Regions from separate parts of the Halomonas sp. SCS19 genome, predicted to be linked through region 1. Evidence: predicted binding sites of a transcription regulator. Region 1 holds the regulator's gene; each other region holds the start of a gene.
The links. Region 1 encodes sigma-54, which starts transcription at its own class of promoters, with help from an activator protein. Its sites were predicted from a motif close to TGGCACNNNNNTTGCTNT; they were not measured.

Region 1 (3,274 bases):
CGCCCAGGGCGTCCAGGGCGAGCAGCGCATTCGCATGACCCTCGAGCCGGAAAGCCAAGGAAACTGATGAAGACTCTCCACGCTCGCCATCTGGCCAAGAGCTACAAGAAGCGTCGCGTCGTCCAGGACATCAGCCTGTCGATCGAGCAGGGCAGCATCGTCGGTCTGCTGGGCCCCAACGGGGCCGGCAAGACCACCTCCTTCTACATGATCGTCGGCCTGGTCAGAGCCGACGCCGGCAGCATCAGCATCGATGATCGGGACCTGAGCCGCGCGGCCATGCATCAGCGCGCGCTGGCCGGTATCGGCTACCTGCCTCAGGAGGCTTCGATCTTTCGCAAGCTGTCGGTGGCCGACAACATCATGGCGATCCTCGAGACCCGCAAGGACCTCGACCGCGAGGGCCGAGAAGCACGTCTCGAGCAACTCCTCGAGGACTTCCACGTCAGCCATATTCGCGACAACCCCGGCATGAGCCTGTCCGGCGGGGAGCGGCGCCGGGTCGAGATCGCCCGCGCCCTGGCCACCGAGCCGGCCTTTATCCTGCTCGATGAACCCTTCGCCGGGGTCGACCCGATCTCGGTGGGCGAGATCAAGTCCATCATTCGTCAACTCAAGGCCCGCGATATCGGCGTCCTGATCACCGATCACAACGTGCGCGAGACCCTCGATATCTGCGATCGTGCCTACATCGTCGGCGACGGCCAGATCATCGCCGAGGGCAGCGCCGAGTCCATCCTCGCCAACCAGCGCGTCAAGGAGGTCTACCTGGGCGAGAACTTCCGCCTTTAGACCGCAGGGCCGCCCGACAGCCGCAGTCGCATCAAGCGGCCGCAACACTTGCCAGCATCAGCATCCAACCGCCGGCCCCGAAAGGGTCGGCCTCACCTTGCACACAGGGCCTCCCTCGAAAGAAGCACCTCCCCCCCTACCAAGTTGTTCCACATCGACCTTTTCACTCCCTCCCACAGGTCAAAAAACACCAACTTGGCAAGATGCTTGCATGTCTGATGACTCGTCGTTAGGGTAAAGCCTTTCGACAACACTGGTGGATCCCGACCCATGGCCCTCAAGGCGTCACTGCAGCTGCGCATCGGTACCCAGCTGACCATGACCCCGCAACTGCAACAGGCGATCGGCCTGCTGCAGCTTTCGACCCTGGACCTGCGCCAGGAGGTCCAGCAGGCGCTGGAGGCCAACCCCATGCTCGAACTCGAGGACGAGTTCGGCGAACAGCAGACCAGGGAAGCCGTGGAAGATGACTGGGCGGATCAGATCCCCTCGGAGCTCAGTGTGGACAGCGACTGGTCCGACACCTACCAGGACCTGGGCACCACCCCCGCCGGTAGTGGCGAGGCGCCGGATTTCGAGCGCCAGGCAAGCTCCCAGTCACTGCACAGCCACCTGAGCTGGCAACTGGCGATGCTCGACGTCAGCGACCAGGAGCGCCTGATCGCCGAGAGCCTGCTCGACGCGGTCAACGCCGACGGCTATCTCGAGCAGACACTGGATGACATCGCCCAGGGGCTCGAGCAAGACGGTCGTCGCCCCCCTCCCCTCGCCGAGGTGGAGGCGGTGCTGGTTCGGCTGCAACAGTTCGAACCGACCGGAGTGTTCGCCCGCGACCTGCGCGAGTGTTTGATGCTGCAACTGGATAGTCTGCCTCGCGATACCGTCCTGCTGCCCCAGGCCGGACGACTGGTAAGACAGTTTCTCGAGGCGCTGGCCAGCGGCGACCGACGTCTGCTGAAGCGCCGGCTAGGACTCGATGACGACCAACTCGACAGCGTCATCGAGCTGATCCGAAGCCTCGACCCACGTCCCGGCAGCCAGTTCGGTGACAGCGATAACGACTACGTCATTCCCGACCTGGTGGTACGCCACACCGAAGAGGGCTGGCGCGTTGAACTCAATCCGGATGCAATGCCCCGACTGCGCATCCAGCCCGACTACGCTGCGCTGATTCGGCGCGCGGACAAGAGCCAGGACAACCAGTTCCTCAAGGACCACCTGCAGGAGGCGCGCTGGCTGATCAAGAGTCTGTCCAGCCGCAACGACACCTTGCTGAAGGTCGGCCGGGAAATCATGGTGCGTCAGATCGACTTCCTCGAGCAGGGAGAAGCGGCCATGAAACCGTTGGTGCTGGCCGATATCGCAGACAAGGTGGAGATGCACGAGTCCACCATCTCCCGCGTGACCACCCAGAAGTTCGTGCACACGCCTCGCGGCGTGTTCGAGTTGAAGTATTTTTTCTCGAGCCAGGTCGGCCAGGATGGCGACGCCCATTCCAGTACCGCCATTCGCGCCATGATCAAATCGTTGATTCAAAAGGAACCTGCCCGCAAACCTCTGTCGGACAGCAAACTGGTGGAATTGCTGGCGGAAGACGGCGTCAATGTCGCCAGACGCACCGTGGCAAAGTACCGGGAAGCCATGAATATTCCGTCTTCCAGCGAGCGCAAGCGACTGCGCTGAGGCCTTGCGCTGCGGCGTCGCTAGCCTAGTTATCGGGAAAGCGCAAGCACTTGAAATTTCGCATGACATCTGCGTCTTTCTGCGTAGCGTCGAGGGGGTTTGCAGGATCGGAAAAAGGGTTACAATCAAGCCACCACCCGAAAGAGCAAGGAGCCTGTCATGCAAGTCAACATCACCGGCCACCACGTCGAATTGACCGATCCCCTGCGTGACTACGTACAAGAGAAGCTCGCCCGTGTGGAGCGCCACTACGACAACATCACCAACGTCCAGGTGACCCTCTCGGTGGAAAAGGAACGCCAGCTGGCCGCCTGCACCCTTCACGCCGCCGGTGCCGACCTGCATGCCGAAGCGCAGGACGGCGACATGTATGCTGCTATCGACGCCCTTGCCGACAAGCTGGACCGCCAGCTGGTCAAGCACAAGGAAAAATCCCAAGCCCGCGCCCAAGGCGCCGGAATTCGCTGACTCTCATGACATTGGAAGCCATTCTCCCTCCCGAGCGCACATTGTTCGATGTCCCGGGAGGCAGCAAGAAGAGGGTGCTGGAGTTTTTCAGCACCTTCATTGCGCAGAACACCCCGAGCCTGGACAGCCAGGAGGTCTTCAGTCGGCTGATCGGACGTGAGCGCCTGGGCAGTACCGGCATCGGCAATGGCGTCGCCATTCCCCATGCCCGCAACCCCCACTGCAAGGCGCCCATCTCCGGCTTCCTCAAACTCGCGGAACCTGTCGACTTCGATGCCATCGATGGTGAGCCCGTCGATCTGGTGTTCGTGCTGCTGGTGCCGGAAGAGGC
Region 2 (3,274 bases), 2.2 Mb from region 1:
GTATCCCGTACACCGCAAGCCCGAAGGGCAAGCGTGTCGAGGCGCGTTTCCCCGACCCGACCGCCAACCCCTACCTGTGCTTCGCGGCGATGCTGATGGCCGGTATCGACGGCATCAAGAACAAGATCCACCCCGGCGACGCCATGGACAAGAACCTCTATGACCTGCCGCCGGAAGAAGGCAAGGCCATCCCGACCGTGGCCGAGAGCCTCGACCAGGCGCTGGCAGCCCTCGACGAGGACCGCAGCTTCCTGACCGAAGGTGGCGTCTTCACCGACGACATGATCGACGCTTACATCGAGCTCAAGAACGAGGACGTCGAGCGCCTGCGCATGGCGACCCACCCGATCGAGTTCGACATGTACTACAGCTGCTGATCGGCATAACGCCTCGTGCGTTCCGTCGGCCCCGCGATGATCGCGGGGCCGATTTTTTTTGCGCGGGCCTTGCGCCTGGGCAAGGGATTCCCTTGGCTCGGGTCGTGGCTGACGTCATCCTCGTCAGGGGAAGGTCGGCGAGGGCAATCACGATGATGCAGCGGTGGACGCGCAGGGCAGGCCGGGAGAGGGGCGAGAGCGCTCCCTCGTCGCCGTGTCGACCGTCACTGATGGCCATTGCCTTGCTGGCAGCGTCCGGGCTGGCGTTGCCGGTGGCAGAAACCGTGCCGGCGAGCACCATCTATCGCAGTGTCGGTCCCGACGGCGTCGTGCGCTACAGCGATACGCCCTCGGTCGGCGCCCGCGCGCTGGCACCGCCGCCGTTGTCCAGCGCCCCTGCGCTGGATGTGGCGGCGCCCACCAGGCCGACGGCGCCTTCAGTACCAGGCCCGGATAGCGACGCCGATATCTTCCAGCCCCACGATGTCCTGGCCATCGCCTCTCCGGCGGATGGCAGCGTGTTGCCCACGGGGGCCGGGGGAAGATTGAAGGTGCTGGCCGCGATCAGCCCGCCTCCGGCGACGGGGGATCGCCTCGGCCTGGAGGTCGACGGTGTGCTCGCCACCAGCGTCACCGGCATCGGCCCACTGTGGCTCACCAATCTGGAGCGTGGCGAGCATCGCCTGGGCCTGGTGGTGCTGGCCCCGTCGGGAGAGGTGCGTCAACGCAGTGCCGATATCGTCATTCACGTACAGCGCGCCAGCCGCCTGCTTCCCGCCAACCCCCTTCGTCCTGCGCCGCCTTGACCCGCGATCTGCGGGCCTTGTGCGGACAGTGATCCAGGCGAGACTGCCCTGCACCAGGTTGGTGCACTAAAATGGTGCGTAGGTGCGCCGACGGTGACCCGCCTCCTCGACAAAAGCACCGTCCTGGCGCCTGTGCGGCGGGAGTGTGCCACTGGCACCAAGGCTGGCCCGCTTCTTGCTTTGAATGTTGTTGTCTGACGCCTGCTCGAGGCCGAGACCTGGACCGCCACCATGGAATGCCGGCTTGGCGCCGTGGCGGCCTCTATCGAGCGGGCGCTTTGCCCCATCAGGATGGACCCATGACGCCTGGCATCATCGAACACCTCACAACTGCGGTCATGCTGCTCGACGGCGAGCTGCGACCGACCTGGATGAACCCGGCGGCGGAGACCCTGCTGGCGGTCAGCGCCAGTCGGGTTGCCGGCGTGGCGCTGAGCGACTGGCTCAGCGGCGAGGATGATATCGCCGAGGTGCTGATACGTGCCCGGGATGGACAGCATCCCTATACCCAGCGGGAGGCGCGGCTGGTCCTCGCCGGTGGAGAACCCCTGACGGTGGACTACACCGTGACGCCGCTGTCGCCTGATGAGCTGCTGCTGGAGATGGAGCCACGGGATCGGCTGTTGCGAATCTCCCGCGAGGAAGCGCTGCAGTCGCGCCAGGAAACCATGAAGGTGCTGGCGCGGGGGCTGGCCCACGAGGTCAAGAACCCCCTGGGGGGGATTCGTGGTGCAGCGCAATTACTTGAGCGTGACCTGGAGCAGACGCCGGCGCTCAAGGAGTACACCCGGATCATCATCGAAGAGGTGGATCGGCTCCGGGATCTGGTCGATTCCATGCTCGGGCCCAACCGGGTGAGTCGGCGAGAGCCGCTGAACATCCACCGGGTGCTGGAGCGGGTACGCGCGCTGCTCTTGGTCGAGCAGCCGCGGGTGAGCATCGAGCGCGACTATGATCCCAGCCTGCCGGAGTTGACCGGCGATGAAGCCCAGTTGATCCAGGCGGTGCTCAATGTGGCCCGCAACGCCGTCCAGGCGCTGGTCGAGTCCGAGACGCCGAACCCGGTGATGACCCTGAGGACCCGCGCGCGCCGCCAGTTCACCCTGGGCGCCCAGCGCCATCGTCTGGTCTGCGACGTCAGCGTGATCGACAACGGCCCGGGCGTCCCCGAGACGCTGCGCGAGACCCTGTTCTATCCGATGGTGTCCGGTCGTGCCGAGGGCAGCGGCCTGGGGCTGTCGATCGCCCAGTCGGTGCTGCACCAGCACGAAGGGCTGATCGAATGCGAGTCCGAGCCTGGACGCACCGAATTCCGTCTGTTGATTCCCCTGGAGATGAGTCATGACTGATACCGCTCGTGTAATGATCGTCGACGACGACCGGGCCATACGCTGGGTGCTCGAGCGCGCCCTGGCGCAGCCGGACCTTGAGGTCGAGGCGGTCGAGCGGGCCGACGGTATCCTCGATCGACTGCTGGCCGAGCCGCCGGACGTGCTGGTCACCGATATCCGCATGCCAGGTATCGACGGACTCGATCTGATGGCCAAGGTGCGCCAGGTGCACCCGGACCTGCCGGTCATCGTGATGACCGCCCATTCCGACCTGGACAGTGCGGTGGCTTCCTATCAGGGCGGGGCCTTCGAGTACCTGCCCAAGCCGTTCGACGTGGACGAGGCGCTGGCCCTGGTGCGACGCGCGGTGGCCCACGTGCGCGAGCGCCAGCGGCCGGTCAGCGTGCCCGAAGGACTCGACGCCGAGATCATCGGTGAGGCGCCGGCGATGCAGGAGGTATTCCGGGCCATCGGGCGCCTGGCGCACTCGCATATCACGGTGTTGATCAACGGCGAGTCCGGGACCGGCAAGGAGCGCGTGGCGCGTGCGCTTCATCAGCACAGTCCCCGCGCCGCCAATCCCTTTATTGCCCTCAATATGGCGGCGATCCCCCGGGATCTGATCGAGTCGGAGCTGTTTGGCCACGAGAAGGGCGCCTTTACCGGTGCCAGCGCCAGTCGTCAGGGGCGCTTCGAGCAGGCCAACGGCGGCACCCTGTTCCTCGACGAGATCGGTGACATGCCGTCGGAGACCCAGACC
Region 3 (3,274 bases), 760 kb from region 1:
TCAGTCTGACTGAAGCCAAGATGAGAAATCATGCAGCAGCCCATGACGGTCTTTCATGTGAAAGCGGTCATGGGCTGCGCTATGATGGCGGCCCGCTTTTCGCGATTGCCCCTTGAATCCCCCGCTGCGAGGTTATGCCGCCGATGTTCAGCCGTGATATGCAGATTGCCGGTTTCGATGATGCCCTGTTCGATGCGATGCAGAAGGAAGTCGCCCGTCAGGAGGCTCACATCGAGCTGATTGCCTCCGAAAACTACGCCAGCCCCCGGGTGATGGAAGCCCAGGGTAGCCAGCTGACCAACAAGTACGCGGAAGGCTATCCCGGCAAGCGTTACTACGGTGGCTGCGAGTACGTCGACGTGGTCGAGCAGTTGGCCATCGACTATGCCAAGGAGCTGTTTGGCGCGAGCTACGCCAACGTCCAGCCGCACTCAGGCTCCCAGGCCAACGGCGCGGTCTTCCAGGCCCTGGTCAAGCCCGGTGACACCGTGCTGGGCATGAGCCTCGACGCCGGCGGTCACCTGACCCACGGCGCCCGCCCGAACTTCTCCGGCAAGCACTACAATGCCGTGCAGTACGGCATCGACGAGTCCGGCCGCATCGACTACGACGAGGTGGCCCGCCTGGCCCGCGAGCACCAGCCGAAGATGATCATCGCCGGTTTCTCCGCCTACTCGCAGATCATCGACTGGGCACGCTTCCGCGAGATCGCCGACGAGGTGGGTGCCTTCCTGCTGGTGGACATGGCCCACGTGGCCGGCCTGGTTGCCGCCGGTGTCTACCCGAATCCGCTGCCCCACGCCCATGTGGTCACCACCACCACCCATAAGACCCTGCGCGGTCCCCGTGGTGGCCTGATCCTGTCCGCCGAGAACGACGCCGACATCGAGAAGAAGCTGCAGTCTGCGGTCTTCCCCGGTGGCCAGGGCGGCCCGCTCGAGCACGTCATCGCGGCCAAGGCGATCTGCTTCAAGGAGGCCATGGCGCCCGAGTTCAAGACCTACCAGCAGCAGGTGGTCAAGAACGCCCAGACCATGGCCAAGGTATTTATCGAGCGTGGCTACGACGTGGTCTCCGGCGGCACCGAGGATCACCTCTTCCTGCTGTCGCTGATCAAGCAGGGCCTGACCGGCAAGGACGCGGACGCGGCCCTGGGTCGTGCCCACATCACCGTCAACAAGAACGCCGTGCCCGGTGATCCGCAGAGCCCCTTCGTGACCTCTGGCCTGCGTATCGGCACCCCGGCGGTCACCACCCGTGGTTTCGGCGAGAGCGAGTGCGGTGATCTGGCTGGCTGGATCTGCGACATCCTCGACGTCATGGCCAAGGGCGAGTCCACCGAGGCCATCGAGGCCGAGGTCAAGGCCAAGGTGGAAGAAGTCTGCACCCGTCTGCCGGTCTACGGCTGAGTGCCCGGCGGGGTGACCCGCCGCTCAGGCCACCAAAGACACCCCCGAGAGCTCCGCTCTCGGGGGTGTCGTCGTTCTGGGGCTGTGTGCTTGCAGCGGGGCGTCGGCTGTCGATGCACCATTGTGGTGCCTTATCCTGCACCGGGCACGGCCGCGTCCGCCCCGGACCTGACGGGGCCTCGTTGCGCTGACGTCTACATTCCCTTCATCTACTTGTTTTCCCGTTGCTCTGTTGAGCGCTGGCGCAGCCCTTGCTTTGCATCTCGGTGAACCCTTTTGATGCGAAGGTCCCACCATGCACGCCAGCACGACTCCCCGAATCGGTGCCTTCGACGGGCCCAGGCTGCTGTTCACCGACCTGGATGGCTCGCTGCTCGACCACCATGACTACGGCTGGAAGCCCGCCGAGCCCTGGCTCGATGCCCTGCGTGAGGCCGGCGTTGCGGCGATCCCGGTGACCAGCAAGACCCGCAGTGAACTGCTCGGGCTGCGCCAGCAGCTCGGCCTCGCCGATCGCCCCTTTATCGCCGAGAACGGCGCGGTGATTGCGCTGCCCCCCAGCTGGTGTCACGCCCGACGTGAGGGACAGCCGGGCCCGGATGGCCTGGTGATCCGCACCCTCGGGGTGGATATCGGGCTGATTCGCCGGCGGGTGGCGATCTGGCGTGAGCGGCTGTCCGCGCGCTTTCTGACCATGAGCGAGATGGCGCTGGAGGACGTGGTGGCCTTCACCGGTCTGGATGAACAGGAGGCTCGCCTGGCACGCCTGCGGGAGGGCAGCGAGCCGCTGTTGTGGGAAGACGACGAAGCGCTGCTGCAGCGCTTTCGCGAGGGCCTGGCCAGTGACGGCCTGCGCATGACGAGGGGCGGGCGCTTCTGGCACGTGCTCGGCGACACCGACAAGGGCCAGGCGGTGCAATGGCTGTGCGCCCGCTTCGAGGCGCTCAAGGGCCGACGCCCCGAGACCCTGTCGCTGGGCGATGGCCCCAACGATGTCGCCATGCTCGAGGCCACCGATGCGGCGGTGGTGATTCGTGCCCGCCATGGCCTCGACGTGTCCCCGTGCCAGCCGCGCTTGTATCGCAGCGAGGCGCTGGGCCCCAGGGGCTGGGCCGAGGGGGTTGCGCACTTCTGGGGAGAGCAGGACGCGGCGGGGCCTGCCAGCAGCGCTGAGGCCGGCAGCGTAGATGCCGGCGGCGCCGACGACAAGGATCATCACAAGCTGGGCGAGGAGGGTGAGGCATGAGCGATTTCCACCAGAACGGCATCATCACCGACTTTCACAACCTGACCCGGCGCAAGGTCGAAGACCTGGAGGCGGATCTGGAGCGCTTCGGCCGCCAGCGCCCGCTCGGGCTGATCCTGCCGTCATTGTACTCGGAGCTGGAAGGACCGGCGCTGGACGCCATCGTCGAGTCGCTGGCCCAGGCGAGCTATCTGTCGGAGATCGTGATCGGCCTCGATCGTGCCGACCGGGACCAGTTTCTGCGGGCACGCGAGTTCTTTTCGCGCCTGCCCCAGCACCATCGCATCCTGTGGAATGACGGCCCGCGCCTGAGCGCGCTGGACGCGCAGCTGGCCGAGGAAGGCCTGGCGCCACAGCAGCCGGGCAAGGGCCGCAATGTGTGGTTCTGTGCGGGCTATGTGCAGGCATCCGGGCGCACCGCCGCGGTGGGGCTGCATGACTGCGATATCCTGACCTACGACCGCGGCCTGCTGGCACGGCTGATGTATCCGGTGGCCCACCCACGCTTCAACTACGCCTTCTGCAAGGGTTACTACCCGCGTATCGCCGAGGGCAAGCTCAACGGCCGGGTCTCCCGGCTGATGGTGACCCCGCTGCTGCGGGCGCTAAAGATCATGCA

Region 2: the regulator sigma-54 is predicted to act here: its motif matches at 1,348-1,365, upstream of glnL (nitrogen regulation protein NR(II)).
Region 3: the regulator sigma-54 is predicted to act here: its motif matches at 1,650-1,667, upstream of NFH97_RS04075 (HAD-IIB family hydrolase).

What each region holds. Positions count from the first base shown of each region.
Region 1 is NZ_JAMSHN010000001.1:239,000-242,273, forward strand. Features, by position in the region: gene lptA (lipopolysaccharide transport periplasmic protein LptA) at 1-67, shown strand, start outside; gene lptB (LPS export ABC transporter ATP-binding protein) at 67-792, shown strand; gene NFH97_RS01025 (RNA polymerase factor sigma-54) at 1,063-2,475, shown strand; gene hpf (ribosome hibernation-promoting factor, HPF/YfiA family) at 2,635-2,943, shown strand; gene ptsN (PTS IIA-like nitrogen regulatory protein PtsN) at 2,949-3,274, shown strand, end outside.
Region 2 is NZ_JAMSHN010000001.1:2,392,981-2,396,254, forward strand. Features, by position in the region: gene glnA (glutamate--ammonia ligase) at 1-377, shown strand, start outside; gene NFH97_RS10395 (DUF4124 domain-containing protein) at 608-1,183, shown strand; gene glnL (nitrogen regulation protein NR(II)) at 1,483-2,532, shown strand; gene ntrC (nitrogen regulation protein NR(I)) at 2,525-3,274, shown strand, end outside.
Region 3 is NZ_JAMSHN010000001.1:996,627-999,900, reverse strand. Features, by position in the region: gene glyA (serine hydroxymethyltransferase) at 144-1,409, shown strand; gene NFH97_RS04075 (HAD-IIB family hydrolase) at 1,705-2,655, shown strand; gene NFH97_RS04070 (glycosyltransferase family protein) at 2,652-3,274, shown strand, end outside.